One region of the Paenibacillus sp. NPDC058071 genome, then DNA from elsewhere that is predicted to be linked to it. Evidence: a T-box and tRNA genes for the amino acid it is inferred to sense, from the RefSeq annotation. Region 1 holds a T-box; the other holds one or more tRNA genes.
What was found. The T-box of region 1 lies ahead of argS (arginine--tRNA ligase). A T-box ahead of a tRNA ligase gene usually reads a tRNA of that ligase, here a tRNA-Arg.
Positions count from the first base shown of each region.

Region 1 (16,151 bases):
TCGGAACATGGGTATGCTTGAACTCGCTCCAGACGGAATACGCGTAGTTCAGCGCCCCCCGCCCTCTTCCCTCAGCCTGGTCGAAGCTGCCCAAATAGTAAGGCCTCACGCTCATGCCATTCTTCGCTCCCCGCTCAAGCTTCTGAACAAATCGAAGGGGATGCTTCGCATAATACAACAGCACATCCGTATGACCGATCTTGCTAAGCGCCTCTTCGATCCGAGGATCATTCTGCTTAATGACCGCATCCTTTTGAAAATAGTTAGTGCCCGCATTGACCGCAAGCGACTCCGGCAGTCCCAGCTCCTGCAAATCGCGCGCAGGGTCGGGGGAATCCTTCAACACGCCGAAAAATACCGTCTGATATAAATTGATGCCCTTTAATCCTCCCGGCGCAGCGGCGTAAACCACAATCGATGCAGCCAGCACAACCGCGGAGCCGATGACGGCCGTACGCCGCCAGCCCCTGTCCGTTCGGGCTCGCATTAGCCGAATACCGAGCAGTCCGATAACGACGCCAATCGGCGCATATTGCAGCTTGGTCGAGACAAGCAGCGCCGCCGCGAGAAAAAAAGCGGCCAGCAGCCCGCTGGCTCCTCGTTCAGCGCGCAACGCGCCCAATACAAGTCCAACGGTCAGCAGCATAAAAACAAGCGTTGCCGCCTCTCCGAAAAAAGAGTTGAAGTAAGCGGTATAGCCAACATCCGCGAACACAACCACTAGCACACCTGTCAGCGCAAGATTAAACCAAAAGGACGAGCTTTTATTGAATTTGACCAGAATAAAAAGGGCGGCTAGAAACAGCGCCGAATAAAGCGACGCCAGGACGCGAATGTCGAACCATTCTCCGTTCCATACTCTGCCGAGCAGTCCGGCAAGCACAACAAGCGGAATTTGCGAGGAGACATAGCTGCCGAACAAAAAAGGCCCGTAGCCGTATTTCTCATGGGCATAACCGAAGTACCGGTCCTCATACGACTCTCCTTCATCGAAATAAGTTAAACCGCCGGCCGTCATTACCCGGTGAAAGTCGCCATTGTCGGCCACTCCGGTGACCGGCCGTATAAAAAGAAGCATAACCAATATAATAATGCCGGCAGTAACCGCTAACCACTCGAACGGCACTTTTTTGCCCATCCTGTCTCTTCCCCTTCACTTGCATGATCGATTATCATCAGCTTCGCCGCAAGCGGTTCGATATAAACAAACAAAAACGGCTTTCACCTCGGAGAAGTGAAAGCCGCTTCCATCATTATTTATCGACCGAACAACCGCATCATCAAAATACCGGCAAATGCGGCGGTGATCCCAATGGTCTCCAGACGGGTAAATTTTTCTTTGACGACAAATCGGGTATACAGCAGCACGATCAGCACATTAAGCGCCGTCACCGCCGACACGAGGCCAGCTTTGCCGTTAGCAAACGCGATTAAAATCATCATCATTCCTCCTGCGTTGGTCGTCCCGATCGCCATACCAGTCAGAAAAGTCCGCTGACCGCTCCACTTCCTCGCTAGGCTCGCCGCCTGTTCCGAATGACCGGAGACCGCCGCTACAACCGCTCGTTCCCCGTTCGATTGTGCAGAGGCGCCTTTGGAGTCCGCTTTCAGCCTGCGCAGATCGGCCAGCCACCAGATGCCAAAGCAGGCGGCGCCGGCGGAAAACATGCAGACAAGCGTCGGAAACATCGGAGCCGCAAGCAGCGTCGACCATTTGCCCGACAGATCGTTGGCGGCGAATAGCAGCAGCGCCAGCGCCCCCCATTGAGCTCCCTGAAGATTGCCCAGCGATAAGTCGTTGGAATAGCGCACAAGCAAAATACCGGCAACGATGACGATAAAAGCGGCCGCCTGCATCACATTCAGCCTTTCTCCCCAAAGCAGAAAAGCACCGATAACAACGAAGACGGACGGCAGCGCGGTCAAGATCGCGATCAACGACGCTTTTCCAACGGCAAAGCCTTTGAACATGCTCGCATTGGCCGCGAATGAGAAAAGTCCCATCTGGATACCGACGAGCGCGGACGGCGTCCACTGCTGCCCGGTCCAGAATACGCCGATCAAGCAAATTAGAGCCCCAGAGAAAAACGCTCCGCAAAGCAGAGCGTTCCGGTTAAGGGGCTGCTGGCTGGTCCAATGATATAATATGCCGCGCAAGCCGAAGCCGATCGCTGCAAAAAGGGAGAAAACAAGCCACATGGCGTATTCGCCGCTCCTGTCTATACTTGAGATGAGTAAAACAATACTCACTATGATGACAGCTATCGGGCAGCTTGTAAATGTGTTTCCCGTCTTTTTGCACAAGCCCGCCCTAATTCAAGCGGTCGCAATAAATATGCATCGCATCCCGCATAAAAGCAGCCAATCCCGTTCTGTATTTATCGATATTATCAGTAAAACGTTGATCGGCTACATACATGTCGCCCAATCCGCGGAATATTTCCGGTGTACACTCGTAGTAATGGTCGGTAATATGCTGCCTCCATGCGTCGATCGCCAGCTGCGCTTCCTCGGACCCAGCGTCGCCGTCCATCGCGTCCGCGATGCGCTTATAGATCACATCGACCTCGCCTTGGATCCGACGCCAATCGTCTTCCTTGTAGCCGGCCGTACGCGAACGGGATTGCGCGTACGTTTCCGAATCGCCGTACCTCTCCTTCACTTCCTGCTCATATTTCCTTTGGTGCTCCTCGATTTTTTTCATATCAAACGGTTCGAACATTTCCTGTTTCGACATCGTACTTCCTCCTTCAATCGCATGCAGCGTTTTATCGACGGACACAATAATGCTCTCCAGCCGGCTCTTTTTAGCCGTCAGCAGTTCTTTTTGCGCTTCAAGCGCTTTTCTCCGATCAAACCGCGGATTATCGAGAATCGCCTTGATCGCTTCGAGCGGAAACTCCAGCTCTTTAAAAAACAGAATTTGCTGCAGCCTGGCGAAATCCGTTTCGCCGTAGAGCCGATATCCGTTCTCCGCGACTTGAGACGGCTTCAGCAGTCCGATCTTGTCGTAATAGTGGAGCGTGCGCACGCTCACTCCTGCGATTTTCGCCGCCTCGTTTATTTTGATCATCACCATGGCTCCTCCCGTTTTTTTCGAGTCTGTTGAACTGTACGCCTCAGACCGGTTCTATGACTCAATCTCCCGGAACCGTCAGCTCGCTTTGGGATATCCGTCCAGCAGCAAACACTGAGAAAGCGCTTCTTTGCATCCCCCGCGACTTCATGCTAAACGATGACGTGACGTCAGAGTCAACAGTCGAAACATCTTTTTTTCCCGAGAGCTCTTCTGTCGGATTTCAACATGGATCGCCATTCTCACATCGATGTGGATAATTGCATCTGCGAGCTTGTGGATGAACGGCCGAAACCTTAACAAAAGCTCCATATTTTTATGTTGATAATGTGGATAACCTTGTGGATATCGTGAAAAACCGCATTCTCGAAGCCTCATCCGGGTATTTTCGTCTATGCATATTTTCACCCTTCGAGGTTTCCTTTCCGCCATTGTACCCAGACCGCTGAACCTGCTGCAACCGGAACGTACCCTTTGCGTTAATGATAGGCAATTTGCAACGATAGCGAAAATCTAATTAAACCAGCATGACCGGCTTCGGAATGCAAAAAAAAGACCGCATCAGCGGCCTATCAAATCAATATTTGCAAGGCAGAGGAATCCGGTCCCGATATCAGGCTCTTCAATTTCTGCCTATCCCTGCTGTTGCTTCGTTCCGAAAAGGGCTACAACGGCAGCCAATTAAGCACATCCTGAATTTTTTTATCCCAGTAGCCCCACTCGTGATCTGCCGGCTCCTCGCTGTAAGTCAGCTGCAGACCCGTTTGCTCGCAGGCGTTGCGAAAGCTGGTATTTTCCCGGTATAGAAAATCGGAGGTGCCGCAGCATTGATACAAGAGCGGCTTTGGACCCGCCAGCGAGTCGGCCTGATTGACCGCCCAAATCAAATCATCCTTCGTGCCTCTAATATCTTTATCTCCATAAGCTTTATAGATAGGTTCGTACAGCCCGTTGTCCGGTCCGAGCGAATCGCGATGCATGACAAGATCGAGCACTCCCGACAAGCTAGCAGCTGCTGCGAACTGTTCCGGCTGATTAAGCGCCCATTTGAATGCCCCGAATCCGCCCATCGACAACCCGGCAACAAAGTTATCCTCCCGTTTTTCCGACAATGGAAAGAAGGAACGGGCGACGGCCGGCAGCTCCTCCGTCAAGAAGGTCCAATACTTCCCGCCATACTCCATGTCCGCGTAAAAGCTTCTATGTACATTCGGCATGACAACAGCGAGCCCCAGCGAAGAAACGTATCGTTCAATCGATGATCTGCGCAGCCAAATGGTATGATCGTCCGAAAGCCCGTGCAGCAAATACAGCACCGGGTGGCGACCTTCTCTCTGAACCCCTTCCATGCCGATCTGCGACAACGTCTGCTGCGGCAACAGGACTGTCATTGAGCTGCTCATGCCGAGCGTCTCGGAAAAAAAATCGCAATTAATTAATGCCATTGCTGCTTGCCCCTTTCAATCGAGAAGTCTTGTCCTCTATTGTATAAGGAAAGACGACAACTGGCATTAAGCGAAATCGCGACATTTGCCGGAAATGTCTGAATTTGATCAAACATTTGAAACGAAATCGGCGTATAATCGTAATTAGATTATGCAGCAAGCACAACGGCAGTCGCCAGCCATGGCGGCGAAGATACGTTTAGAATCACCAATAACGGAACGGAAAAAATGACCATATTCTAGGAGGACTGAATGATGTCTATTTTCAAACGTCTGCGCGACCTTACGTTGTCCAATGTGTACGCCTTGATCGAAAAAGCCGAAGATCCGATTAAATTAACCGATCAATATATCCGAGATATGACCGAGGATCTTGCCGACGCCGAGAAAGCGGTAGCCGCGCAAATCGCGCTTGAGAAGAAGTTCAAGCAGTTGTACGAAGAGCAATCCCAATTGGTTGAAAAACGGACGGAGCAAGCCCATATCGCCGCCCAGGCGCAAAATATCGATCTCGCCCGCCGCGCATTGGAAGAGAAAAAAGCTGCTGAAGCGAAAGCGGCCGAATACAAAGCAAGCTACGATTCCAACAAAGCGATGGCAGACAACTTGCGAGCCAAGCTCGACGAAATGCGCAAGCAGCTGACCGAGATGAAGAACAAGCGCGAGACAATCGCCGCTCGTTACAACGCCGCCAAAGCACAGGAGCAAATCAACAAATCGATTTCCGGCTTCGGCACCAATTCCGCAAGCGCAGGCCTCAAGCGCATGGAAGATAAGATGCTGGAAATGGAAGCTCGCGCTGAAGCGAGCAACGAGTTGAACCAATCGAAGGGCAAGTCGCTCGACGAAGAATTCGCGGCGCTCGGCAAAGACAAAGCGGTCGAAGACGAATTGGCTGCGCTTCTCAAGCAATACGAGAAGAAAGAATAGCAAGCGGCTTCGCCGTAATTGAATAAAGGCGTTCTAAAGCGCCCTGTCCGCCGGCGTTTGCGATCGGGTTCATCCGAAGCAGAGCCGGCGGATTTTGTTTCACCACTACCCAAAGTATCGGAGGATCGATGGTCATGACGTGGATCGATGTGCTGCAAATCCCGGTGTGGACATTCGCAGGAGCGGCGCTTCTGTTTATATTGATGGTGCTGGATTCGTTAACGACCAAGTACCACGACTTTCAGGAAATGAAGGACGGCAACGTCGCCGTCACGACCCGCTTCGTCATGAAGCTTGGCGCTCAGGCGTATATATTATCGCAATCGATTGTCCAATCGACTTATATGTGGGAAGCTCTCGCCATATCGGTTGCCTCATTTGTCACGCTTCTTGTCGTTGAATGGATTTTCCGTCGCGTGTTCGCGCTTGCGGCTGGCATTCAGCTCGAACAGGGCATTCACGACGGCAAAATCGGCTACGCGCTGATCGCAGGTTCGCTGCATATTGCAGGAGCGCTCATTATCGGATCGATCTAACCGGACCAATCGCATTTGGAAAGAGGGATGGCAGATGAGTCTATTCAAACGAATTAAAAATATCGTGTCCAAACCGGCCCCGGCTCCCGTAGAAAAAAGTATTTTGAGCTTAACCGCCGGCGACGTCTGCGAGGTGTCGCTCGTGACTTATCAAGTGACGGGCAGAACGCAAAATCGCAGCCGCAACGCTGTCGTTCTGACGCTCCAAGACGGAACCGATATCCGTTACTTGTCGATCGAAGAGCGCGAACGGACTGTTTACGCGCTTTACGAAGCAATTGACGGCAGGCTTGATACGTTCGACGAAGTGCCGACGACGCTTGAGCTGGACGACCGCGCCTATCATATGGAGGAGCATTTCTCCGGCCTCATCTCGGCAAATGGCAAAACGCCGTTCATGCAAGGCGGCGACCAGCATGTATGGCAGTATCAATCCGATGATATGAAGCTGCTGCGCGTCGAATGGCAAGACGGCCGATTTATGCTCTATACCGGAGAAAACGTGATTACCGCTGATGTACGCGTACTGCGCGGCGTGTAGTTTACGGCTGCCGACTAGAACAGCGGATCGGCGAACGCCTGCCGCAATTCGTAAGGAGGGCAAGGCATGACGAAGAAATGGTGGCTGCAAGGCATCAAAGTCATTCTGGTACTAAGCTTGATCGTTCCGCTGCTCGCCGCCTGCGCAGTGTCGGACACCGTCAAGGAGCAATATCCGCTGGAATCGGTGAACGGCTCCGGAAGCTCCACTTCCTACGTCTACCGGGCGGAAGGTCAAACCGTGCCGGAAGTCGCCTCCCAGCTTATCGCGAAGAAAAAACCGGAACAGCAGTCAGAGGAAAGCAAGGAGCGGATGTTCCTCGTCTACTCCGATGAAATTATACATGTGCAGCAAGCGCCGGACGATACGAACGATACGCTGATCGAGGTCGATTCGAAAGAATACGTCCGGCAAAATTACAACATGAGCTTCCTGGAAGGCTACCTGCTTGCCAGCCTGCTCGGCGATTTGTTCGATCACGGCAAGTATGGAGGCGGCGGCTACCGCGGTTATTCAACGAAAGACACGTACAAGCCTAAAGGAACCTACAAGGCCCCGACCGATCAGGATATGAAAAAAGCGCCGCCAATGACGGTCAACCGGACGGGCACGATCTTCAAACGCTCGAAGGATGCGGATTCCACCGCTGTCCGTCAAGGCCAAAGCGGCAATCCGTCCCCGTCCTCGGGAACGAAAGGAAAAGTCATTACAGGACAAAAGAAAAATGCCGGGAAACAGAGCCCTGTTTTCACCAAATCGAATAAAAAACCGCCGAAGATCCGCATGGGATCGGGAAAAATTTCAAGGCGAAGGTGATTGCTTTTTCTCTGTCTTTCCCTTATCATTGGAAAAATAATATCGAAGAACGGGAGAGTACTCCCCTATCTGCCATGATCAGCGAGCCGGGAAGGTGAAAGCCGGCGATGGCGTTGGAGACGAAGAGGACCCGGGAGATGGCTTGCCGAACGAATGATTTTTAGTAGGCCTGCCCGGTTCAGTACCGTTACGACGAAAAAGAAGCCCGCGCCGGTCAATCGGCCGTTTGCCGGGCAACAAGAGTGGCACCGCGGGAATCAAGCCCGTCTCTTCCAGGAGACGGGCTTTTTTGCGTTCTCTCGTGCCTCTACCTTACGAAAAGGCTGGTGTTCAGAACATGTTTAAATCAAAAATTGCGGCACAGCTATCGGCAATCATCCCGCTGAGTGAACTGGACGTTCAACGGCTGCTGGAGGTGCCCGCCAATCTTGCTCACGGCGATATCGCCTTTCCTTGCTTTACGCTTGCCAAAGTGCAAAGAAAAAGCCCCGCTCAACTGGCAGCCGAGCTTGCGCCGCTTGCGCAAAGCGAGTACTGGACAGCGACAGCCGCCGGCCCTTACTTGAATTTCGCCCTCCGCCGCACAGCTGCGGCGAAAATCGGCTTGTCCGGGCTGCAGGACGGCTTGCCCGAAGCTCCCAATCTCGGCGACGGCAAACGTGTCATCATCGACATGTCTTCGCCGAATATCGCAAAGCCGTTCGGAATCGGCCACCTGCGCTCGACGATGATCGGCAACGCCCTGTACCGGCTGCTCGCCAAAGTCGGATATGAAACAGTCAACGTCAATCATCTCGGCGACTGGGGAACACAGTTCGGCAAAATGATCGCCGCTTACTTGGAATGGGGCGACGACGCAACGATCGCGAACGACCCGATTAAAGGATATTTGGACTTGTACGTTCAATTTCATCGGGAAGCCGAGCAACGTCCAGAGCTCGAGACGGCCGCTAGAGCGTGGTTCGCCAAGCTGGAAGCAGGCGACGATGAAGCGCTGCGGCACTGGAACAAGTTTGCCGGCGACAGCAAAGCAGCGTTCCAGAAGCTGTATGACCGGCTTGGTGTTCATTTCGATCATGTACTAGGCGAAAGCTTCTACAACGACAAGATGGATGCCGTCGTACAAGAGCTGGACCGCCAGGGGCTGCTGGAGGAAAGCGAAGGGGCGATGGTCGTCCGGCTGGACGAGGAAGGCTTGCCGCCCGCTATTATCAAGAAATCGGACGGTACGTCGATCTATGCGACCCGCGATCTCGCCACCGCCATTTATCGCCATGAAGAAATGGGCGGCGATGAGCTGCTTTATGTCGTCGGAGCTGAGCAAAGCCTGCACTTCAGACAGCTGTTTCTCGTGCTGGAGAAGATGGGCTTGGAGTGGGCGGCCCGCTGCAAGCATATTCCATTCGGGCTGATGCGTCTGAACGGGACGAAAATGTCGACGCGCAAAGGGCAAGTGGTGTTTTTGGAGGATGTGCTGAACGAGGCTGTCGGCCATGCCCGGTTGAAGATTGAAGAGAAGAATCCAGCTCTTGCGGATAAGGAAGCAGTTGCTGAAGCGGTCGGCATCGGCGCTGTCGTGTTTAGCGATCTGCTGCATACGCGTACGCTTCCAGTCGACTTTCAGCTCGAGGAAATCGTCAGTTTTGACGGCGAAACCGGCCCCTATGTCCAATATGCTTACGCCCGGATTCAGCGGCTGCAGGCGAAAGCAGCGGATGAAGAAGGCCTCGCAGGAGCAGCGCCGGGAGATCGGTCGTTCGCCGCTCTTGCAGACGAAGCCTTCCAATATGCCGAGGACGATTCTGCGTGGCAGCTGATTACCGCCGTTCTCGATTATCCCGCCGTTCTCGCGGCATCCGCTGAGCGCTGCGAGCCTTCGGTCTTGGCCAAATATTTGGTCGATTTGGCGCAAACGTTCAACCGTTTCTATCATCGTCACCGCATCCTTGCAGATAATGCCGACGAACGCTCCTTCCGGCTGGCGCTTGCAAATGCGGCTGGCTCATGCCTGCGAGACGGCATGAGCCTGTTAGGCATCCAGACGCCGTCCGAAATTTAAGATGGGCGGACGATTTTATTACGGCGCTGCCTCGCTCGGCACGTTTTATTGGGCCGTATAACCGCCGTCGACGAGGATGCTTGTCCCGGTAACGAAGGAAGCATCCTCGCTCGCTAGAAACAGAACCGCTTTAGCAATCTCTTCTGGCCTGCCCAATCTGCCAATCGGATGCAAGCCAATCAGATGCTGTTTTACCGCGTCGCTCAGCTTGCTGAGCAGCGGCGTATCGATATAGCCAGGGCATACGGCGTTCACCCGAATGCCGTCCTTGGCATAATCGATGCCAAGCGTTTGCGTCAGCAGCTTAACGCCGCCTTTAGCCGCGGCATAAGCCGTTACGCTTCCTTTGCCGACATGGCTGTGGATCGAGCCGCAGTTGACGATAGCTCCACCCTCGCCCTGTTTCAGCATTTGTTCAATGACGTATTTATCGCTCAGAAATACGCCGGTCAAATTAATATCGACGGTCCGCTGCCACGCTTCAAGGCTCAATTCGTCGCCTTTGGCATCCTTCGCAATGCCGGCATTAGCAAAAAGAATGTCGACGCGGCCATATTTTTCAACCGTCTCCTCCACCATCTTTTTCACATCATCTTCACGCGTGACGTCGGTTTTCACAAAATGCGCCTCGAAGCCTTCCTTCTTCAATTGTTCGGCAACCTCTTGGCCTTGCTCGGCAAAATCGGCAATGACCGCCTTCGCTCCTTCGCGAACGAACAGCTTGACGGTTTCCAGCCCGATGCCGCTTGCGCCTCCCGTAACAATCGCCACTTTATGCTGCAGCTTCATTGCTTTTTCCTCCATCATCCATATTTATGACATGACAGATTATATCCAAACCGGCTCAAAAATAACCGAAGTTGATCGCGCGCTTCTCCCAGCGCGCATTATGGCACCGAAGGCGCCGTGCGTCAGGACGCAGCACGATGGCGGCGATTGCACACCTGATGCGCCGCCTCCGTTATGCTGCGAACGGACGAGAAGCTTTTGGTGCCGTAACGCACATGTAGGCATGTAGGGAAAAGCGCTCGCTTCACGGCCGCTGCATTAATCGCTCAAGCTTCGCCTCGGTCGACGAATCGGGGGCTGGCGTATAAATGCTGCAGCGCAAATCGCCGCTGCCCTGCACCGCAAGCGATGTCAGATGGAACAGCATTTTGCCTGCTTTGGAGTGACGAAATTCGATCAGCACCTCCGGCGCTGATTTGACCTCGCTTTGTTTCCAGAGCTTATCGAATTCGGGGCTCGCCTCCTTCATTTCGTCCAGAAAGCGCTCGTACCAGTCGTCTTCCACGTATTGGCCGTAATACGCGCGGAAGATCGCCAAGAAGCCGCTCGTAAAATGCTCCCAATTGACGGCAAGCCGTTTCAATTCCTTTCTCGTAAACAGCAGCCGGATCATGTTGCGCTGGGCTTGCGGAACCTGCTCGAAATCGAGAAAAACATGCGCGGCGGCCGCATTCCAGCCGACAATATCGTAATGTCTATCCGTTACAATAGTTGGACAGTATTGAAGCTCCTGCAAAATGCGCTGCAGAGACGGCGTCATCTCCGGCCTCGCCTCTTTCAGCGGCTCAGCAGGAACGCCCCCTTCCATCGCTAGCGCATACAAATATTTCCGCTCGTCGATGCTAAGGCGCAGCGCTGTAGCGATGCAGTCCAGCACAGAGCTGGAAACGCGGATATCCCTGCCCTGCTCCAGCCATGTGTACCAGGTCGTGCTGACGCCTGCCAGTTGAGCAACCTCCTCACGCCGAAGACCAGGCGTTCTCCTGCGGCCTCCTGCTGGGAGGCCCACATCCTCGGGGGCAAGCTTCTCCCTCTGCGTTTTCAGAAATAGCGACAATGCTTGAAGTCTCGCTTGATGGTTCATACCGGCTCGTGCCCCTCTCTTTTCTCTCGTATGCGATCAGCAGCCTGTCCTCGCTGATACAGACTGCCGTTCCGATTTATCCTGTTAGTCCTTATACCAGTATAAACTATAACTTGTAATAGGATAATATACATGACAATATATCGATTATCACCTATGTGCAAGGGTAGAAGTTGAAGATCATTTCGTTTATTTTAGGAGGGTTACCTGATGGAAAGAGTGGTTATTACAGGCATGGGGATCGTATCTCCGCTAGGCAATTCAGTAGAGCAGTTCTGGGATGGATTATCGAACGGAAAATCGGGGATTAAGGCTATCGATACATTCGATGTTGCTAGACATAAATCTAAAATCGCGGGGCTTGTCCAAAACTTTGACGCGGAAGCTTTGCTCGGGCGTAAAGAAGCCCGGCGGATGGACCGGTTTTGCCATTTCGCCGTCGCCGCTGCCGATCAGGCATGGGCCGATGCAGGGCTGAGCGACGCGAACGGCAATTCTTCGGTTTCGCCTGAGCGAATCGGTGTCTATATTGGATCGGGCACCGGCGGTATTCAGACGCTGGTGGACCAAGCAAATCTTCTGCAAGAGCGCGGGCCGGAACGAATAAGCCCAACGCTCGTTCCGATGATGATTACGAATATGGCCGCAGCCATGATCAGCATCAAATATGGAACGACAGGGCCGACAATGTCGCCTGTCACCGCCTGCTCAATTGGCAATACGGCAATCGGAGAAGCGGCCAGGCTGATCCGTACAGGCGGCGCCGACGTCGTCCTAGCGGGCGGCACGGAAGCCGCCGTTACCGATATCGCGCTGGCCAGCTTCGGCAACGCAACTGCATTATCGACGCGCAACGATGAGCCTGAACAGGCCAGCCGCCCGTTTGATGCGGATCGGGACGGGTTTGTTATGGCGGAGGGAGCAGGCATTCTGGTACTGGAGTCGCTTTCTCATGCCAAGAAGCGCGGCGCAGTCATTTACGCCGAGGTGCTGGGCTATGGCGCAAGCTCCGATGCCTACCATATGGTAGCGACTCACCCGGACGGCAACGGAGCTTATCTCGCAATGAAGCTGGCGCTGGCCGACGCCGGCGTCGATCCGTCCGAAGTCGACGTGATCAGCGCGCATGCGACGAGCACCGTCATCGGCGACCGTTCCGAAACGGCGGCTATAAAACGATTATTTGGCGACCATGCCTCACGTATTCCGGTTACCGCCAATAAATCGATGACCGGTCATATGCTTGGCGCTTCAAGCGCCGCCGAAGCGGTCGCTCTCGTCCAAATGCTCCGGCATAACTTGATTACGCCAACGATTAATTTGGTGACTGCTGATCCGGCATGCGATCTCGACTATGTGCCGGGCGCTTCCCGCGAAGCCGGACTTCGCGTCGGCTTGTCCAACTCGTTCGGCTTCGGAGGACACAACGCGGTCATCGTGCTCCGAACCTATGAGGAGTAACCTTTATTGTCTAAAATGAAACAAAGGGGCTGCCGTCTCGATCCTAAGTGGATCGGGACGGCAGCCCCTTTGCCATACGTCAAAGCGGAATTAGCTTCTCAACGATGCCGGAATCAAATCTTGTTCGAGAATTTGACGCTCGAATTGATCCGCATTTTTTTCGAAACAGCCGCAATAGTAGTCTTTCCGACATAGCGGGCAAGGCACGTTCAACATGCGCGTAACGCCAGTCAGCTTCCACTCGGGCGAATTGCTGTAGAACAATCTGGCTCTAGAGCCGTCGCCAAGCGTCATGATGTACTGGTACAAACCGGATTTGAGGTCTTTGTCGGCCAAGGTTACGCTCTTAATTTGAAGTTTCGAATTCAAGATCTTCACCCTTACTGTTCAAGATTCGCGATTGTGTAATAATAACCTTTATAGCGCGTCAAGTCAATATTTGAGCCGATTTTGCGCATGATGACAAGAGCTTTCTTCCTTATCGGACAAGCTTTTTCGATTCCGTTCCTGTATACTCATAAGTGTAACTAAAAAAATAACAGTTATTTCGCTGTTTTATTCCTTTGGAGGTGCTAATCGATGATCAAGCTGGGCATATTGGACCAGTCCCATATTGGGGAAGGCCAGCGGGCTTCGGACGCTCTTGCCGATACGACCAAATTGGCTCAGGAAGTCGAGAAACTCGGCTACGAGCGCTACTGGATTTCTGAGCATCACGCAAGCCGCATGCTCTCTTTCTCCACTCCCGAAATATTAATCGCTCACATTGCGGCCGCTACAAAACGAATTCGAGTCGGATCAGGAGGCGTCATGCTTCCTCACTACAGTTCCTATAAAGTAGCGGAAAATTTCAAGCTGCTTCAAGCGCTTCATCCCGGACGAATCGACGCCGGCTTCGGGCGGGCGCCAGGAGGCATGCCGATCGCGACTAGAGCGCTGCAGGAAAATAAATACGTCGATATTAGCAAATATCCACAGCAAATTATAGATTTCGTCGGATATTTGCACGGCAAGCTGCCGGACGGGCACCCCTTCGCGGGGCTTCACGCCGCGCCCGCTATTGAGGAGCCGCCGGAGGTTTGGCTGCTCGGCTCGAGCTTCGAGAGCGCCCGAATCGCGGCTCAGCTCGGAACGGCATTCTCGTTCGCGCAGTTTTTCGGAACGCCGGGCGGCGAAGCGGCTATGAAGCACTATCAAGAGCATTTCCAGCCTTCTATCTCGAACGATCGTCCGCGCTCGATGATCGCCGTCCTTGCGATTTGCGCGGATACCGAGGAGGAAGCGAACCAGCTTGCGCTCAGCACTGATCTGTTCTTCCTGCTGCTGGAAAGCGGCATTGATCAGCACTTCTTCCCTTCGGTCCGGACAGCGCAGGATTACCCTTATACGGAAACCGACTTAATGCGGATTAACCGAGCGAGAGAACGGCGTATCGTAGGCACGCCGGAACAGGTGAAAGCCGGTATCCTTCATCTGGCGTTGCAGTATAACGCCGACGAGGTGCTCGTTATGAGCTCGATCCATTCTTTTGAAGCCAGAGTCAAATCCTATAGATTGCTGGCCGAAGCATTCGGATTATCCGCTCCGTCGCTATAATAGCCCTGTGCAAGCTGAAGCCCTACTTGCATAGATAGAAAGATATATAAATAGATAGAGGGACAACAACAGCGGCTGCCGTATATGGTCAGCCGCTGTTGTCTCGTATAGGGACTTTGTGTAGACGATGCCTCCAATTATGCCTGCAAAGCTCTACTGCGGTTAGCGTACGGCCGCAACACTGCCTGCCATATATCGGCGGCATACCGCAACCGCTTCGCTTCGCAGCAGCTTCGCCAGGCAGGCTTCAGCGGTCGGACGGAGCAGCCGCTCGTCGCGATAGATACGGAGCAGCAGTTCTTTGGCTGCTTCATGGGCCAGTCCCTCCGATTGGAGCAGCCCATAGCAAAGCCGATAACTCATAATTTCAATCTCCCTTAACCGCTCCAGTCTGCCACTCCGTTCCATCCTTGCCACCGCCGCTTTCTTCGTCTTCGAGACCTGCTCCTCACTCCGCAAAATGCAGCGAGCAGACCCACTTACTAATAAGACGCCCGACGGACCCTAAACGTAACACTTTTTCCAAAAAAATTATTCGCGAACCTGATACAAATTGCGGTAGCCAAGCTCTTTGGAGATCAGAGCGGCGTACTTTTTCACGTAATAGCTGTATTTTTCGACGTTTTCCGGGGTAAACCGAATCGATGGGCCGGCGCAATTGAGCGAGCCGATGACCGTATTTTCGTAAGAAAAGATCGGCGCCCCAATACCGCTCGTTCCTTCTGTCGCCTCGCCGGACGTCATTGAGTAGCCTTGCTCGCGAATCAGCTCGATATCCTTCTCTATGTAGGATCGACTAAGCGGCTTGAGCGACGGGATCTTCTCCCATTCGACGTCGCTCAGCAGCGCGTCCCGCGTTCTTTTCGGCAAATAGGCCAACATGACCCGGTTAGATGCGCCGATAAACAGCGGCAGGCGCAGCCCGATCGGTTCGGATATTTTCAAAATTTGCGGGGAGTCGATGTTGTCGATATAGACGCCTTCCGTATTTTCACGCGTTGCTAAATAGACGGTCTCCTTCGTCACCCGGGACAGCTCTTCCATGAAAGGACGGGCGACCGAACGGAGCATCAGGCTATCCCACATCAGAAACCCGTACTTCATTACCGACAACCCTAATTTATATTTCTTGGTTCGGCTGTTCTGCGATACGAATCCGTGATCGGCGAGCGAGCCGAGGATACGGTGTACGCTTTGCACGGGCATTTCCAACTCTCTGCTAATTTCCGTCACGCTGACTTCCTTCTCGTTGCCCTGCGGAACCAGGTAATCCAAAATGGCTATCGCTTTTGTGATCACGGACATGGCGGCACCCCCGCAAACGAATCGGACTCATGTTAGATTTTATAACATAACTGACTTATGTCTATTATTAAACTATTCATTGCCTTTCCGCAATCCCTTTGCGGTGATTTTTTTCCATTATAGTGCGTGTTCAAAAAGTCCGGTTTTCAGCACCAAGCAGGTTGGATGAAGCTGGGTACAACCTCTTAAAGGGACAAAAAAGTATAGATTCCCATAGCTAGCGCCAACAGCGAAACGATGCTGCAAACGGCCGTATGCCATAGGCCGCCGGAGCCTCGTTTCGCTCCCCGTTTCACAATTGCCGCGTAAAGCTGGCGAACGGCGAAGTACATGCTTACCAGGTTGACTGCGTACAGCGCGAGAACATACGGACTTAGCTGCTGCGTCCCCCCAGCACCATGATGATGCCCATGTCCTTGCATATCCGCCTGAACGCCGGTCGCCGCCTCCATCAGCAGCGGCAGAGAAAGCCAGTGTAGCAAATGCAGAACGGTAACCCCGAGAAGCGATAAC
Region 1 is NZ_JBHVSK010000011.1:91,334-107,484, forward strand. Features, by position in the region: gene wsfD (glycan biosynthesis hexose transferase WsfD) at 1-1,138, opposite strand, end outside; gene ACFVTB_RS18605 (EamA family transporter) at 1,258-2,250, opposite strand; gene ACFVTB_RS18610 (MerR family transcriptional regulator) at 2,312-3,073, opposite strand; gene ACFVTB_RS18615 (alpha/beta hydrolase) at 3,742-4,521, opposite strand; gene ACFVTB_RS18620 (PspA/IM30 family protein) at 4,777-5,451, shown strand; gene ACFVTB_RS18625 (DUF350 domain-containing protein) at 5,586-5,987, shown strand; gene ACFVTB_RS18630 (DUF4178 domain-containing protein) at 6,022-6,528, shown strand; gene ACFVTB_RS18635 (DUF4247 domain-containing protein) at 6,595-7,344, shown strand; T-box leader at 7,381-7,618, shown strand; gene argS (arginine--tRNA ligase) at 7,682-9,403, shown strand; gene ACFVTB_RS18645 (SDR family NAD(P)-dependent oxidoreductase) at 9,449-10,192, opposite strand; gene ACFVTB_RS18650 (helix-turn-helix transcriptional regulator) at 10,437-11,276, opposite strand; gene fabF (beta-ketoacyl-ACP synthase II) at 11,487-12,737, shown strand; gene ACFVTB_RS18660 (hypothetical protein) at 12,828-13,106, opposite strand; gene ACFVTB_RS18665 (LLM class flavin-dependent oxidoreductase) at 13,317-14,333, shown strand; gene ACFVTB_RS18670 (hypothetical protein) at 14,496-14,696, opposite strand; gene ACFVTB_RS18675 (IclR family transcriptional regulator) at 14,865-15,638, opposite strand; gene ACFVTB_RS18680 (hypothetical protein) at 15,824-16,151, opposite strand, start outside.

Region 2 (16,151 bases), on a different contig from region 1:
ATTGTTACAATGCTCAGGCCTTTCGTGTTTTCAACGCGGCAAATGTCGTCGACATAGAGCCGGTTCGAAAAAGAGTGCAGGCTTAAAGGAAGCGAATATGGCGCTAACAATAAAAAAGCCATCGAATAGCGGCAAGCCGCCGCTTCGATAGCTTTTTTTGCGATTGAAAATTATTGTTTGTCCTCTGTTTGCGGGAAGACTTGCGTATGGAACACTTCGCCTGTGCTCTCGTCTTTCACGTTCATTGTCACTTTTTGTTTGTCGGCGCTGATGCCTTCAAACGTTTTGTAGGTTATGGCTTGGATACTTAGTCCAATAATAACGAAGCCGTCCATGCTTTGTTGGTAGGCTGCCTTGTCTACGGAGATGGTATACTCGCTAAAGTCATCCTTATACTGGATATCCTTAATGGAGGCGAATGTACCATCCGTCAGGATCTCTTCGATCGATTCTTTGATACCGGCTGCCATTTCCTTCAACATTGCTTCATGAGTGGATTTGGACATTGTATAGGTAAGCGATCCATCATCATTTTTCACAACTTCCTTAACGCCATCAGCTTTCGCATCTTCGATAATTTGCTCCATGTCCTGGCCTTCAAACATTGCTGCGGGCAGCGTCACGTCCACGTTCAGCAATTTTTTGTCCACTTCGATGCCCTTGTCCTGCTTGTTATTGGAGACTTCATTTGTCGAGGCCGGTGTGTTTTCCTTCTTTGCTCCCGAGCAACCCGATAAAACAATAGAAGCGGCCAACAGTAAAACAGCTAACTTTTTCAAAAAAATAACCCCCTTGTTCTGATAACTCCAACAGTCTACTATATAATCCACAATATGACTATCCTCTTTTCGACATATTTTTCCTCTGTTTTATGTCGAAAAATGTAATATTGTGTGTAGAATGTAACGACTCAACCTTAAAATCAGTGCTTGACTGAAAAGGTGAAAAAACGAAGGGGCAGAGGGATTCTGGAGAGTCGACAGTGGTCGCTTTTAAAGCATGATTCCTACCACAACCATCAATAAAATAAAGGAATCAGGCTTTAATGGCGATTGGAAGAACCCTCTGCCCCGCAGTGCTTCCCCTCACTTCAAGTCAAGCAGTGTTTTCGTTTTAAGAGGAGGTCATTCAACATATCGCAAACGCATTTTTATATTCCAAGCATAACAAAAAGACCGAAAAGCCTGATGAACCAAGCTCTTCGGTCTTTTTCAAATCTATATGTCCGTTGCATAATTTCATAAAAATGGCGTCCCAGAAGGGATTCGAACCCCTGGCCAACGCCTTAGAAGGGCGTTGCTCTATCCAGCTGAGCTACTGGGACACGTAAGAAAGATTATAGCATGCTAATCGTGGTTATGGCAACAACAATTTTTTCAGGCATGCTGGAGCGGGTGATGGGAATCGAACCCACGCCTCAAGCTTGGGAAGCTGGCGTTCTGCCATTGAACTACACCCGCAAGAAGCAACAATGGATAATGTAGCATATCGAGGAAGAAAACTCAAGCCGAAATACTATTGACGAAATATTCAACATTTTTATAAGAAAAAATGCCTATAAACCGTAACGGGAAAGAAGAATTTTGTCGATAAAAAGATCAATGACTAGAAATCGGCATTCGAGGCAACAACTACAACCAACGCTTCTAAAAAAGAAAGAAGCGGATAGCGGTTGTGGACTTGTCCTGTTGTGCCTTCGCAATCGCATAATTTATTCTATGGGCGCATCCATGGTATAATCGAACGCGAGGAAGCAAACGAATGATGCGGTTTGACCGACAAGGCGGTGGTACCATAACGACTCCAAACGACAGACAAACAGAAAGCAAAGACGGCAACGTTTATTTATTTCCTAAAATGCTCGACCATTATCAAATTCAATTGACGCGTCTGCTAGAGTCGGAGCAGTACGGAGAGGCGAAGAGGCTGCTCCGGTTTTTAATGCAATGCCAAGGGGAAGACGAGCGGCATTACGAGGAGTGGGCAAGCTTGCTCTCGTGGCTCGATATGGCTTTTCCCGAGGCGGGCGTTACGGCCGGACGCAGCGAATACATAACGGAAGCGGATCAACAAGAAGAAGAGGATGAAGCGCTGCTGCGCGAGCATGCGCTTAATCCATTCGGACAAGACGAGGCATACATCAAGCAGGTGCTCTACATTATGGAGCATCATCCGATGATCGACCAGCAAATATTGGCGCTGGAACGGGCCGCCTACATTAAGGATCCGGAAGTGGACGACGCAATCAAGCAGTGGCTGACCGCCGGCAAAGACATTCATCCGATCGTTCAATTCAAGGCGCTGCAATGCTTGCGCAAACGAGACGTCACTGGAACGATTGTGCTGGAGCGCATGGGCGAGACGGTGGAACTCGAGGTTGAAGCGACGCCGCTCTCGATGGAACAGTTTCCGCCTTCCGTTACGCGCATATTGGAACGGGTGGAGGACGTGACGGAAGCGGACGATCCGACGCTGCCCCATTTCGCAAGAGAGCTATGGAAAGAGAGCCTGCAGTTTTTGTACGGCACAACGGCGTATGCATGGATGCTGCGAGAAGAAGACGACACGATCGATTGCTTTGCGGCAGCGTTGCATCTTACGCTCATGCTGGCGGTTTACGGAACGGCTAACGACGACGACATTCGTGAAACCTATTTAATAACGGAATCGCTTCGGTTTCGGTATGAGCAAGCGTGCAGGCTTTTGAGGCAAGTGGCCGTATTTCGGCAAAGTGGGGAAGATGATCCCCAGCCTTGAAATGATCGCGCAGAATGATTATAATAGAATGGTTTATGAAACGTGAAAATTTGAAGACGCATGCGTTTTTTGGAGGGGAAAGCATAAAATGAAAGCTACTTGGGAAAAAATAGACAAGAACGTCGTTTCCATCGACGTTGAGGTTGAAGCGGAGAAAGTTACCGTTGCGCTTGACCAAGCTTTTAAGAAAGTCGTTCAAAAAGTGAACGTACCTGGTTTCCGTAAAGGCAAAGTGCCTCGGGGCATTTTCGAATCCCGTTTCGGCGTGGAGAGCCTGTACCAGGATGCGATCGACATTTTGCTGCCGGACGCGTACTCCGAAGCGGTAAAAGAAACGAACTTGCAACCTGTTGACCGTCCTGAAGTGGACGTTGAGCAATTCGCGAAAGGCGAAACGTTCAAGTTCAAAGCGAAAGTCATCGTTCGTCCTGAAGTACAATTGGGCGAATACAAAGGACTGGAAGTACCTGCTGCCGACGTAACTGTTGGCGACGAAGAAGTAAGCGCAGAGCTCGAGCGTCTGCAACAACGCCATGCCGAACTGGCTGTCGTGGACGAAGGTCCAGCTGAGAACGGCGACATCGCTGTTATCGACTTCGACGGCTACGTTGACGGTGAAGCATTCGAAGGCGGCAAAAGCGAAGGACACTCGCTGGAACTCGGTTCCGGTTCGTTCATCCCTGGCTTCGAAGAGCAAGTCGTAGGTATGCAAATCGGTGATTTCAAGGACGTGGAAGTGACGTTCCCTGAAGAGTACCATGCCGAAAATCTGGCGGGCAAACAGGCCGTATTCAAAGTGAAGCTGCATGAGCTGAAACGCAAATCGTTGCCGGCTCTTGACGACGAGTTCGCAAAAGATGTTAGCGAATTCGATACTTTGGAAGAGTACAAGCAGGACCTCGTTGTCAAGCTGAAAGAAAACAAAGAAAAAGCGGCTGAGCAAGATCGCGAGAACGCAATCGTAGCTAAAGCTGCTGAAGCGGCGGAAGTGGATATTCCGGAACCGATGATCGTAACGGAAGTCGATTTCATGATTCGCGATTTCGAAAACCGTCTGCGTATGCAAGGCATGAACATGGAGCTGTACTATCAGTTCTCCGGCCAAGACGAGTCCGTGCTTCGTGAGCAAATGCGCTCCGACGCCGAGAAGCGCGTCCGCAACAACCTGGTGCTGAGCGCTATTGCTAAAGCGGAAGGAATCGAGGCTACGGAAGAGGACGTAACTGAAGAGCTTGAGACGTTGTCGAAAGCTTACAACCGTCCTGCTGAAGAGCTTCGCACGATCTTCACAGAAAACGGCAACATCGACAGCCTGAAAGAAGACGTAGAGCTTCGCAAAACGATCAAGTTCCTGCTCGATAACAGCAAAACGGCTTAAATATCAGTCGTCTCTGAGCGAGCGCGAAACTGTTCAACTGAATATATAGCTTTAAGCAGAAAGTAAGGCACGTCGTCGATATGATACGTGCCTTATTTTCACCCTACATAACATATTGTGGTGGATTTGGGGATTCGTCTGGTGTACATATCGAGCACTAAGCGCAGTATAATGTAATATCGGAATGCGGTGCTGCGGGAAAAATGACATTGCCGTTTCTTCGTGTTACAATATCTTTGTTTAATAAGTCATATACCGAAAAGAGGTTGGTCGCATGAATCTGGTACCGATCGTAGTCGAACAAACGAATCGCGGTGAGAGATCTTACGATATTTACTCGCGATTATTGAAAGACCGCATTATATTTCTCGGGAGCGCAATCGACGATGATGTAGCAAACTCCATCATTGCGCAGCTGTTATTCCTGGCGGCCGACGATCCAGAGAAGGACATTCATCTGTACATTAATTCCCCGGGCGGCAGCGTAACGGCCGGCATGGGCATTTTTGATACGATGCAATATATTAAGCCGGACGTATCGACGATCTGCATGGGCATGGCGGCGAGCATGGGCTCCCTCTTGTTGACGGCTGGCGCCAAAGGCAAGCGCTTTGCGCTGCCGAATGCAGAAGTTATGATTCACCAGCCGCTCGGCGGCGTGCGTGGCCAGGCTTCGGACATTAAAATCCATGCTGACTGGATCTTGAAGACAAAGCAAAAGTTGAATCAAATTTATGTGGATCGCACCGGTCAACCGTACGAGAAAATCGAACGAGACACCGACCGCGACAATTTCCTGAGCGCTCAGGACGCGTTGGAATACGGTTTGATCGATAAGGTGATTACATCTCCGGTATCGTGAAGATTTTATTGAAGGGGTGATACCAGTGTTTAAATTTAACGATGAAAAAGGCCAGTTGAAATGCTCGTTCTGCGGCAAATCGCAGGAACAAGTGCGCAAATTGGTAGCCGGACCCGGCGTCTATATATGCGATGAATGCATCGAGCTTTGCACCGAGATCGTTGAGGAAGAGCTCGGCCACGAGGAAGAGCTCGACTTGAAAGACATTCCAAAACCGAAGGACATTCGCGCCATTCTTGACTCGTATGTCATCGGACAGGAATTTGCGAAAAAATCGCTGTCCGTAGCGGTTTACAACCACTACAAGCGCGTTAATTCCGGCAGCAAAATCGAAGACGTCGAGCTGCAAAAAAGCAATATTTTGCTTGTAGGCCCGACAGGCTCCGGCAAAACGCTGCTGGCGCAAACGATGGCTAAAATATTGAACGTGCCTTTCGCTATTGCAGACGCGACTTCCTTGACGGAAGCGGGTTATGTTGGCGAGGACGTCGAGAATATTTTGCTTAAGCTGATTCAGGCAGCAGATTACGATGTCGAGAAAGCGGAACGCGGCATTATTTATATTGACGAAATCGATAAAGTTGCCCGCAAATCGGAGAACCCTTCGATTACGCGCGACGTATCGGGAGAAGGCGTACAGCAGGCGCTGCTCAAAATTTTGGAAGGCACGGTCGCATCCGTACCTCCTCAAGGCGGCCGCAAGCACCCGCATCAAGAGTTTATTCAAATCGATACGACGAACATTTTGTTCATTTGCGGCGGCGCGTTCGACGGGCTGGAGCAGCTGATCAAACGTCGTATCGGTAAAAAGGTAATCGGTTTTAACTCCGCTGGAGAAACACAAAAGGATTTGAAACCGGGCGAGTATCTGTCGATGGTACTGCCGGAAGACTTGCTGAAATTCGGTCTTATTCCGGAATTCGTCGGCCGTTTGCCGGTTATTTCCACATTGGAGCCGCTCGACGAAGCTGCTTTGATGCGTATCCTCTCGGAGCCTAAGAACGCGCTTGTCAAGCAGTATCAAAAGATGCTTGAGATGGACAACGTGAAGCTCGATTTCGAGCCGGCCGCGCTGGAAGCGATCGCCAAGGAAGCGATCAAGCGCAATACCGGAGCGCGCGGTTTGCGGGCGATCATCGAAGGCATTATGCTGGAAGTGATGTACGAAGTTCCATCGCGCGACGACGTGAGCACTTGCCTCATTACGGAGCAATCCGTACAGGAGAAGATCATGCCGGAGCTTACATCGAAGAAGGGCAAGAAGAAGGAAGAAAGCGCCTAAGTTTAAAGATACGTCACAGCGGCAGCTTGCCTCCCAGGGTTGGGGGCGGCACGGCTGCCGCTGAGGCGTTATTACCGTTAATGCATCCACCCTTGTTTTGCGGCTAGGCCGTGCATTCGGGGGTGGACTTTGACGTTCATGGGAGAGATCACTTTATGTATTTGCGCAAAGACACAGTACCGGTAAAAGTGGGCAACCTGACGATTGGCGGCAGCGACGAGGTCATTATTCAAAGCATGTGTACGACGAAGACGGCCGACGTTGAAGCGACTGTCGCCGAAATTTTGCGTCTGGAAGAAGCAGGCTGCCAGATCGTTCGCGTTACCGTCAACAATAAGGAAGCAGCCGATGCGATCAAGGAGATCAAGAAGCGGATCCATATCCCTCTCGTTGCGGACATTCACTTCGATTACCGGCTCGCGCTGGCAGCGATTGAGAACGGCGTCGATAAAGTGCGGATCAACCCGGGCAATATCGGCCGCCGTGAAAAAGTCGAAGCGGTCGTAAAGGCGTGCAAAGAGAAGGGGATTCCGATTCGAATCGGTGTGAACGCCGGATCGCTTGAAAATCATTTGCTCGAGAAGTACGGTTATCCGACGCCGGAAGCAATGGTTGAGAGCGCTTTGTTCCATATCGGCATTTTGGAGGAGCTCGATTTCCACGATATTATCGTGTCGCTGAAAGCTTCCGATGTACCGATGGCGATCGCTGCTTATCGGATGGCGGCGGAGAAAATCAAATATCCGCTTCATCTCGGCATTACAGAGGCGGGTACGCTTCATTCCGGCACGATCAAAAGCTCGGCGGGCATCGGCGCTTTGCTGGCGATGGGGATCGGCAACACGGTTCGCATCAGTCTGAGCGCGGACCCGGTTGAAGAGGTAAAGGTAGCGCGCGAGCTGCTGAAGACGTTCGGACTCATTACGAACGCGGCGACGCTTATTTCCTGCCCAACCTGCGGCCGGCTTGATATCGATCTGTTCTCTATTGCGAACGAAGTGGAAGAATATATCTCCAAAATTAAGGTGCCGATCAAAGTTTCGGTGCTCGGCTGCGCGGTTAACGGGCCGGGTGAGGCGCGTGAGGCGGATATCGGAATCGCCGGAGCACGAGGCGAAGGCATGCTGTTTCGCTACGGCGAGATGATCCGCAAAGTGCCGGAGGCCGAGCTTCTAAACGAGCTGAAAAAAGAAATCGACGTCATCGTTCGCCATTTCGAAGCGACCGGGGAAATACCGGGCCGCAAGCAGCATTCGCACGCCTAATTGGCGTGCGTACTCCATAAGTATGGCCGCAAAGGCATTCGGACCGTTCGCTCAGCGAAGAGCGGGCGTAACCGAATGCCTTTTTTGTATGAGCTCTCCTTCCAACGGTTATTCCCGCCTTTCCGAGGCAATACTACCAAGTACGAACTCTATTTGGCGGTGCTGTCTCGGAATGTCCGCTGCTCGGGCAGGGACAGCGCCCTTTCGATCGTTATATCATCTCGGGAACGGCGGTCTGCGCGGGAAGCGTTAGCCGTTGCCGTATAAGGGAGCGGATGGTAATGAATTTAAGTATGGCGTTAATGTTAATTCAAGTCTTTTTTGCGGTCGTCATCGGCTTGTATTTCTGGAACTTGCTGCGTAATCAGAAGACGAATCGGTCGGCGGTCGATCGTGAATCGCGCAAGGAAATGGATAAGCTGCGAAAGTTGCGCTCGATTTCTTTAACGAAGCCGTTGGCGGAGAAAACGCGTCCGCAGGCGATGCAGGATATTGTCGGACAGATCGATGGCTTACGGGCGCTGAAAGCGGCGCTATGCAGCGCGAACCCGCAGCATGTTATTATTTACGGCCCGCCTGGCGTCGGCAAGACGGCGGCGGCTCGCGTCGTTCTGGAGGAAGCGAAAAAAAATCCAACATCGCCATTTCTGCCGGAGGCGAAATTTACGGAGATCGATGCCACGACGGCTCGATTCGACGAACGGGGTATAGCCGACCCGCTGATCGGGTCCGTTCACGACCCGATCTATCAAGGTGCGGGAGCAATGGGCGTTGCGGGCATTCCGCAACCGAAGCCGGGTGCGGTTACGAAAGCGCATGGCGGCATCCTGTTTATCGATGAGATCGGGGAATTGCATCCCGTTCAGATGAATAAACTGTTAAAAGTGCTCGAGGACCGCAAAGTGTTTCTCGAAAGCGCCTATTACAATTCGGAAGATACGAATATTCCGATGTATATTCATGATATTTTTCAAAACGGTCTGCCCGCCGATTTCCGTTTAGTCGGAGCCACGACGCGTTCGCCGCAGGATTTGCCGCCGGCGATCCGTTCGCGCTGCATGGAAATTTATTTCCGTCCGCTGCTGGCGGGCGAAATCGGCTTGATTGCAGACAATGCGGTCAAGAAGATCGGCTTTGCGCCATGCCCGGAAGCGGTCGAGGTCGTAAAGCGATACGCAACAAACGGTCGCGAAGCGGTAAACGTTATTCAATTGGCCGCAGGGGTTGCTTTGTCCGAGAAACGAGATTCGATTACGGCGGCGGATGTAGAATGGGTTGTCAACAGCAGCCAAATTCCGCCTCGCCCGGACCGCAAAGTGCCAGCTGTGCCGCAAATCGGCTTCGTCAACGGCCTTGCCGTTTACGGACCGAATATGGGGACGCTGCTGGAAATCGAGGTTAGTGCAATTCCCGTGGCGCAAGGTAAAGGGCAATTCACGATTACAGGCGTAGTAGACGAAGAAGAGCTGGGCGGCGGTTCGCGTACGCTTCGCCGGAAGAGCATGGCCAAAGGCTCCGTTGAGAATGTGCTGACGATGCTGCGCCGCTACGGCCTTAATCCGCAAGATTACGACCTGCATATCAACTTCCCGGGCGGCACGCCAATCGACGGTCCGTCGGCTGGTGTTGCCATGGCGACGGCGATTGCTTCGGCGATCAAAGAGCAGCCAATTGACAACAAACTCGCTATCACCGGAGAGGTTGGCATTCACGGCGACGTGAAACCGGTTGGAGGCGTTCTGGCGAAAGTGGAGGCCGCTTTTCAGTCGGGGGCGGAGACGGTCATTATTCCAAGAGACAACTGGCAAGAAATTTTCAACAATCTGGAGGGCGTTAAAGTGATTGCCGTCGAACGTGTAGACGAAGTATTTGCACTCGTATTCCCGATTGCCGGAACGGTCGTGAACGAGGTGGAAACGCATGTCGGCACCGATCTTTTTATGCCTTCCGGGGTTCCCTATTTGCAGGCGGATTCCGCAGAATGATAATATAGGGGAGACACATAATTTGGAGGTGCTGGTGTGGGACCCGGAAAAACGAAAAACCGTCGGCTTCCCCTGCTTCCGCTTAGGGGGCTGCTCGTATATCCCAGCATGGTGCTCCACCTTGACGTGGGAAGAGATAAATCGGTAAGAGCGCTGGAAAAATCGATGATCGACGATCATATGATTCTGCTGTGCTCGCAGTCCGAGGTGAATATCGAGGAACCGACGGAGGATGATATTTATCGCGTCGGCACTATTGCTCGCGTACGTCAAATGCTTAAGCTGCCGAACGGGACGATCCGCGTTTTGGTCGAGGGCGTCACGAGAGCGGAAATTATCGATTACTTGGCCAATGACGAATTTTACGAAGTGACCGTCAAAGAATTGCCAGAGCAAGAAACGGACGATCCGGAAGTCGACGCGCTCATGCGCACGGTGCTTAGCCAATTCGAGCACTACATATCGCTTTCCAAAAAGGTAACGCCGGAAACACATGCCGCCGTATCGGATATCGAAGAGCCCGGTCGGCTGGCCGATGTTATAACGAGCCATTTATCGCTCAAAATTAAAGATAAGCAAGACATTTTGGAAACCGTCGACGTTCGCAAGCGGCTGGAAAGGCTGCTCGACATTTTGAACAACGAGCGGGAAGTGCTCGAGTTGGAGCGCAAAATCAATCAGCGCGTCAAAAAGCAAATGGAAAAGACGCAGAAGGAATACTATTTGCGCGAGCAAATGAAGGCCATCCAGAAGGAGCTTGGCGAGAAGGAAGGACGCGCCGGCGAGGTTGAGGAGCTTCGCAGCCAGCTGGAGGAATCCGGCGTGCCGGAGCAGGTCAAGGAAAAGATCGAGAAGGAGATCGACCGTCTCGAGAAAATGCCGGCCACGTCGGCCGAGGGCGGCGTCATTCGCAATTACATTGATTGGCTGCTGGCGCTTCCGTGGAACAAGCTGACGGAGGACGATCTCAGCTTAGCGAAAGCGGAAGAGATATTGAACGACGATCATTACGGCTTGGAGAAGCCGAAGGAGCGCGTGCTCGAATATTTGGCCGTTCAACAGCTTGTCCGTAAAATGAAAGGGCCGATTCTTTGTCTCGTCGGACCTCCCGGCGTCGGTAAAACATCGCTAGCGCGCTCCATCGCCAAGTCGCTGGACCGCAAATTCGTTCGCATTTCGCTCGGAGGCGTTCGTGATGAAGCGGAAATACGCGGTCATCGCCGGACGTACGTCGGGGCCATGCCAGGACGCATTATTCAAGGCATGAAGACGGCGGGATCGCTGAACCCGGTTTTCCTGCTCGATGAAATCGATAAAATGGCGATGGATTTCCGCGGTGACCCGGCATCGGCGCTGTTAGAGGTGCTTGATCCGGAACAGAACAATACGTTCAGCGACCACTTTGTGGAAGTGCCTTTCGATCTGTCCAACGTTATGTTTATAACGACGGCTAACGCCATGCATAACATTCCGCGTCCGCTGCTTGATCGGATGGAAGTACTCTACATCCCGGGTTATACGGAACTGGAAAAGCTGCAGATCGCTTCTCGTTATTTGCTGCCAAAGCAGAAGAAGGAGCATGGTCTCGTCGAAGGACAGCTTTCCGTCAGCGAGGATGTCCTGCTGCTTCTAATTCGAGAATATTCGAGAGAGTCCGGTGTCCGTAATCTGGAGCAGCAAATCGCTGCGTTGTGCCGGAAAGCGGCGAAGCATATCGTCGCAGAAGACGGCAAGCGAGCAAGCGTTGCCGTTACGGATGAAGATCGGCGCGTACAAGAAGATGATCCGACCTTGCATACGCTGGATGCCGCATTCGGTTCCGAAGAGGGAAGCGGGACAGACTCTCCATCGCTCGTCGTCACCGAAGAGCTGCTTCGGGAATGGCTCGGTCCGGCTAAGTTCCGATACGGCATGGCCGAAAGCGAGAATCAGATCGGGGCGGTTACAGGCCTTGCATGGACGGAAGTTGGCGGCGACACGCTTGTCATTGAAGTGACCGTTATGCCAGGCAGTGGCAAGCTGACTCTCACAGGCAAGCTTGGCGACGTGATGAAGGAATCGGCGCAGGCTGCTTTTAGCTTCACACGCTCTAAAGCGCATGAGCTAAACATCGATCCGAGCTTCCACGAAAAGAACGACATTCATATTCATATCCCGGAGGGAGCCATTCCGAAGGACGGCCCGTCCGCTGGCATTACGATGGCCACGGCCCTAATCTCGGCTTTGACGAATCGTTATGTTGCCAAGGAGGTCGCCATGACCGGCGAAATTACGCTGCGGGGCCGCGTGCTGCCAATTGGCGGCTTGAAGGAGAAGTCGCTTGCGGCGCACAGGGCAGGCATTAAGAAGGTGTTGATGCCGAAGGATAACGAGCGCGACCTTCGCGATATTCCGGACAGCATTCGCGGCGAGCTTGAATTCGTTCCGGTCGCCCATATGGACGAAGTGCTGAAGCATGCGCTTCTGCCGGTTATTAACGAAGAGAAAGCAGGAACGCCAATACTATGAAAATTACACAAGCGGAATTTATAATCAGTGCCGTAAAGCCTCATCAATATCCCGATGACGCCTTGCCAGAGATTGCTCTGGCAGGGCGTTCCAATGTCGGCAAATCATCGCTGATCAATAAAATGATTATGCGCAAAAATTTGGCCAGGACAAGCTCGCAGCCAGGAAAAACACAGCAGCTCAACTATTACCGCGTCAATGATCAGGTTTATTTCGTCGACTTCCCCGGTTACGGCTACGCAAAGGTGTCGAAGACGCAGCGCGAGCAGTTCGGGCAAATGATCGAGACCTATATACGGGATCGGGAGCAACTGAAGCTGCAATTGCTTATTATTGATATTCGGCACGCGCCGAGCCAGGATGATCAACTGATGTACAACTGGCTGAAGCATTACGGCATACCGACGTGCATCGTCTGCACGAAAGCAGACAAAGTGCCGAAAGGAAAATGGGACAAGCATATTAAGGTCATTAAGGATACGCTAGAAGCTGATCCGCGAGACCGAATCGTTAAGTTTTCGTCCGAAACGGGGCTTGGACGGGAAGAGCTTTGGGACGTCATCATGCAATCGACTGAAGGTTCGGGAGAAAGATAAGAGACTTCGAGCATAAGGCGGAGGATACAGTTAAAAAGGTCCGCTTCATCGCAATTTTTTCCGTTTTTCTCAGAAATACGCTAGAATATCGCGGCTGGCCGGCAGGAATAAAACGCTCTGATCACGTATAATATACTTAAGCAAGAAACCACCGATCTTCTACAGTCGTGCAAGATCAAAGAATTGAGGAGATTTTATGGCTAAGCGGCTAGCCACGGAGTATGTAAGCGCCAAACTGCAATTATCGTCTGACGAGATGTCCCAATTCGCACGGTTTTTCGACGACCAGCAAATTCGCCTTCAGGTGAAGGTGTTCGATAACGGCAATCAGGAGCTCATTCTCGAAGATGCAGTAGGGATGGAAGAGGTGAAGTTGACGTTCGAACGTCAACAGGAGCGATATGAGTGTGTGCTTTCCTGCCGCCTTGTTCACCCTAAATTGACCAATGCTATGAGAAAAGCGGTATCCGCTTTCCATGGCGACGCTATCGTCAATCGCATTTATAGTCAATATACGATGACCTACTACTATATGAACGGCAACGTTCGGCGAATCGTCGAGAACAGTCCGTCAGGTGCCAAAGTTGTGTTCGACTATAAGAATACGGCCGGACAACTGGAAACCGTGTTTCGCAGCCGTTTGATCGAAAGCGAAATTGAAACGATCCATAACGCCATTAACGAGCTGCTCGATTTGCGCAACCAAGCTTCCGACCGGAAGCAAGTCGCAGCGATCGACGAGCGGCTTGCCGAGCAGACCCACAAGCTGTTCGTGCTGGAAGCTTAGCTCGCTGCACTGCGCACCGTTATACCGTACGCTCGGAGCTATGAGCGATGCGGAGGCAAAGAGTGGCTTGCCGGCAGGCAGCCTAGCAGTCTATAAATGTATGAGAAGAAACCCGGCACCCGGCCCTATTGTGTCGGGTTTCTTTTATATTAGCGCAACCAGTACGGCAGGTAGTTGACCGCGTTCGTTAACTGTTCGGAGAAGGCGTTCTTCGACTCCGTTCGAATAAGGCTGCTGTGCAGCGATGACGATGTTGTGTAGTTGTATGCAGCTTTATTGCTTGGTTTGTGTGTGTTTGCAATTTTCCGCCTACCCAGCGTGCTTCCTGTACAACCGCTCTGGATTCTAAAAATAAAATAACTGCTGAAATGCAGTTATTGTGCGCGTTTCGGGCAAGCTGCGAGGAAATAATATCTTTTTTGCAGTTACTGGTTACCAAGAGCGTGCATATCGAGGCATAGCGCTGAAAATAACTGCCAAAATGCAGTTATGGTGCGCGTATCGGGTGAGCTGCGAGGAAATAACATCCTTTTTGCAGTTATTGGCTGCCATGAGCGTGCATACCGAGGCCTAGCGCGGAAAATAACTGCCTTGAAGGAAATGCAGTTATTTTCCGCGTATCGGTCGATCTGCGAGCTAATAATCCTTTTTGCAGTTATTGGCTGCCAAGAACGTGCATTCTGAGGCCCAGCACGCACGGTAATATCTCTCCAGTAATTGTGATCGTGATCGTAACGTCTGCAAGAGGCGATGTGTCAGGTAATGAAGAGCAACTGCAATCAACATGCGATTCTCCCAGCGCGCGTTATGGCGTCGAAGACGCTGGGCGTCGGGACGCAGCACGATGGCAGCGATCGCACACCATTCCGCCTAAAGACACTGTCTTGACAGCGTGCAGGGGAGAGCAAGGCTTGAGCATCTATTAACCAGTATAGTAAAGCATAAACGGTGTAATCTCCAACGATCCAGCGGTATGTATCCATAATGCGGTAGAAAGAAAAGATTGGCTGCAACTTATTAGGGAATGGGTATGTTAATAATAGTGAAAACAGCCCAAGTGCGCTTTCAATTAAGTCATCTAAGAGGAGTCGATGCACTATGATAAAAAATAAAGCGATGATCGCGCTCGCCGCAGCCGCAATGCTGGCTCTAGCCGGTTGTAGTCAGGCGGAAAACGGGGGAACGGACAATAACAAGCCCGGGTCTGGGTTGCCCAGTCCAACAGCCAGCATACAGCCGAGTCAGCCTCCCGCAGGCGGAGCGGGCCAGCCATCAACCGGCAACGGAGCAGATCAAGGCGCGCAGCAGCCTCCTGCTGGCAATGGAGCCAATCAAGGCGCGCAGCAGCCTTCCACTGGAAATAGCGCTGGCAATAAGGACGGAGGCGCGAAGCATGCAGCACAAGCGGTGACCGTCGGGGAACTTGTGGAGCTGGCGAAGAAGGGGAAGGTGCCGGGCTGCGAGTATGCCGCTCATACCGCCCTGTTCGACGACATTGAGCAGGCATGGGGCAAGGCCGATACGAACGAATCGGCCGGCAAGGGCATATACGCGGAATACCGGTCGCACGGCGTTGCGTTCGGTTATAATAAAGGGATGCTTGTGTTCGACGTCAGATCATTCGATAAAAGCTTGCATACGATCGGCGCCGCTGACATTAAGAAGGCGCTCGGCAAAGCGGACAGCGAAACGGTAAGCGGAGACGATCGTATCTATATGTACCGGGTAAACGACCAATATGAGCTGAAATTTGCCGTCCCTAAGAAGACAGGCAAGGTCGACCATATCTCGGTTTACAGCCCGCAGGACGCCAAAAATTTAATGGCCGGATAAGCTGTGCGCAGGTACAGAACGAAACTGCCCATCATACGTTATAAGCGGGGTTTTCGGCAATAGCGCTTAACCAAAAAATTGTAAAAAATAGGTGTTGCATTTCAGCCTAATTGATGTTATTTTTAATCTCGTTGAAAACATTGTTCTATGTAAAATAGGAACCAGGATTCACTCAGGACATGGTTATGTTGCGAGAGATTTTTCCCTCGGGAAGTGAATGACGTAGGTCCTAGCGGATGAAATTTTTTAAACATTTTATTCCTAGGAAGGGGGACCGAAAGATGGAATATTCAACTTTCGGAAGACACGTTGCCGTTGACGCTTGGGGAGTAGATTTTGATCTTTTGAACAATGCCGAGTTTTTGCAATCCCAACTGGTGGAGGCTGCAGAAGCATGCGGCGCTACCGTATTGTCCGTGCAATCGAAACAGTTTGAGCCTCAAGGAGCAACCGTACTTGTGCTGCTGTCGGAGAGCCATCTCTCTATTCACACGTATCCTGAGAAAGGGTTTGCCGCCCTTGATTGTTACACCTGCGGCGAAACCGTGGATCCACAGCTTGCGATCGACTATATGATTGCCGTTCTTAAACCGACCGCAACGCATGCGAAGAAGCTTGTTCGCGGTATGGGAGAATTGCGAGTCGAAGAATCGAAAATGAATCAAATCGAGCTCGTCTAACAGCCGGCTCTCACTTGAACGATATGAATAACCATCGATCTACCGCCGCTGCGCACGGAAAGAGAGCGCAGGGCGGAAGGGTCTATGGTTATTTCTTTATGTGGAAGGGGAATAATGTGAATTAGTTTTTCAAACATTATTCATAAATGAAAGTAGTCACCCTGTCGAACTATGCTATAATAATCGTTGACAAGCGCGGGCATGCCTCGTGATAACTA
Region 2 is NZ_JBHVSK010000003.1:124,329-140,479, reverse strand. Features, by position in the region: gene ACFVTB_RS06120 (WYL domain-containing protein) at 1-86, shown strand, start outside; gene ACFVTB_RS06115 (hypothetical protein) at 171-779, opposite strand; tRNA gene ACFVTB_RS06110 (tRNA-Arg) at 1,248-1,324, opposite strand; tRNA gene ACFVTB_RS06105 (tRNA-Gly) at 1,387-1,460, opposite strand; gene ACFVTB_RS06100 (hypothetical protein) at 1,762-2,757, shown strand; gene tig (trigger factor) at 2,846-4,135, shown strand; gene clpP (ATP-dependent Clp endopeptidase proteolytic subunit ClpP) at 4,410-4,997, shown strand; gene clpX (ATP-dependent protease ATP-binding subunit ClpX) at 5,023-6,279, shown strand; gene ispG (flavodoxin-dependent (E)-4-hydroxy-3-methylbut-2-enyl-diphosphate synthase) at 6,435-7,544, shown strand; gene lonB (ATP-dependent protease LonB) at 7,826-9,529, shown strand; gene lon (endopeptidase La) at 9,566-12,037, shown strand; gene yihA (ribosome biogenesis GTP-binding protein YihA/YsxC) at 12,034-12,633, shown strand; gene ACFVTB_RS06060 (non-ribosomal peptide synthetase module) at 12,830-13,420, shown strand; gene ACFVTB_RS06055 (YjgB family protein) at 14,519-15,253, shown strand; gene speD (adenosylmethionine decarboxylase) at 15,535-15,933, shown strand.
Region 2: it has a tRNA-Arg gene. The T-box ahead of argS (arginine--tRNA ligase) is inferred to sense a tRNA for this amino acid. The anticodon was not compared.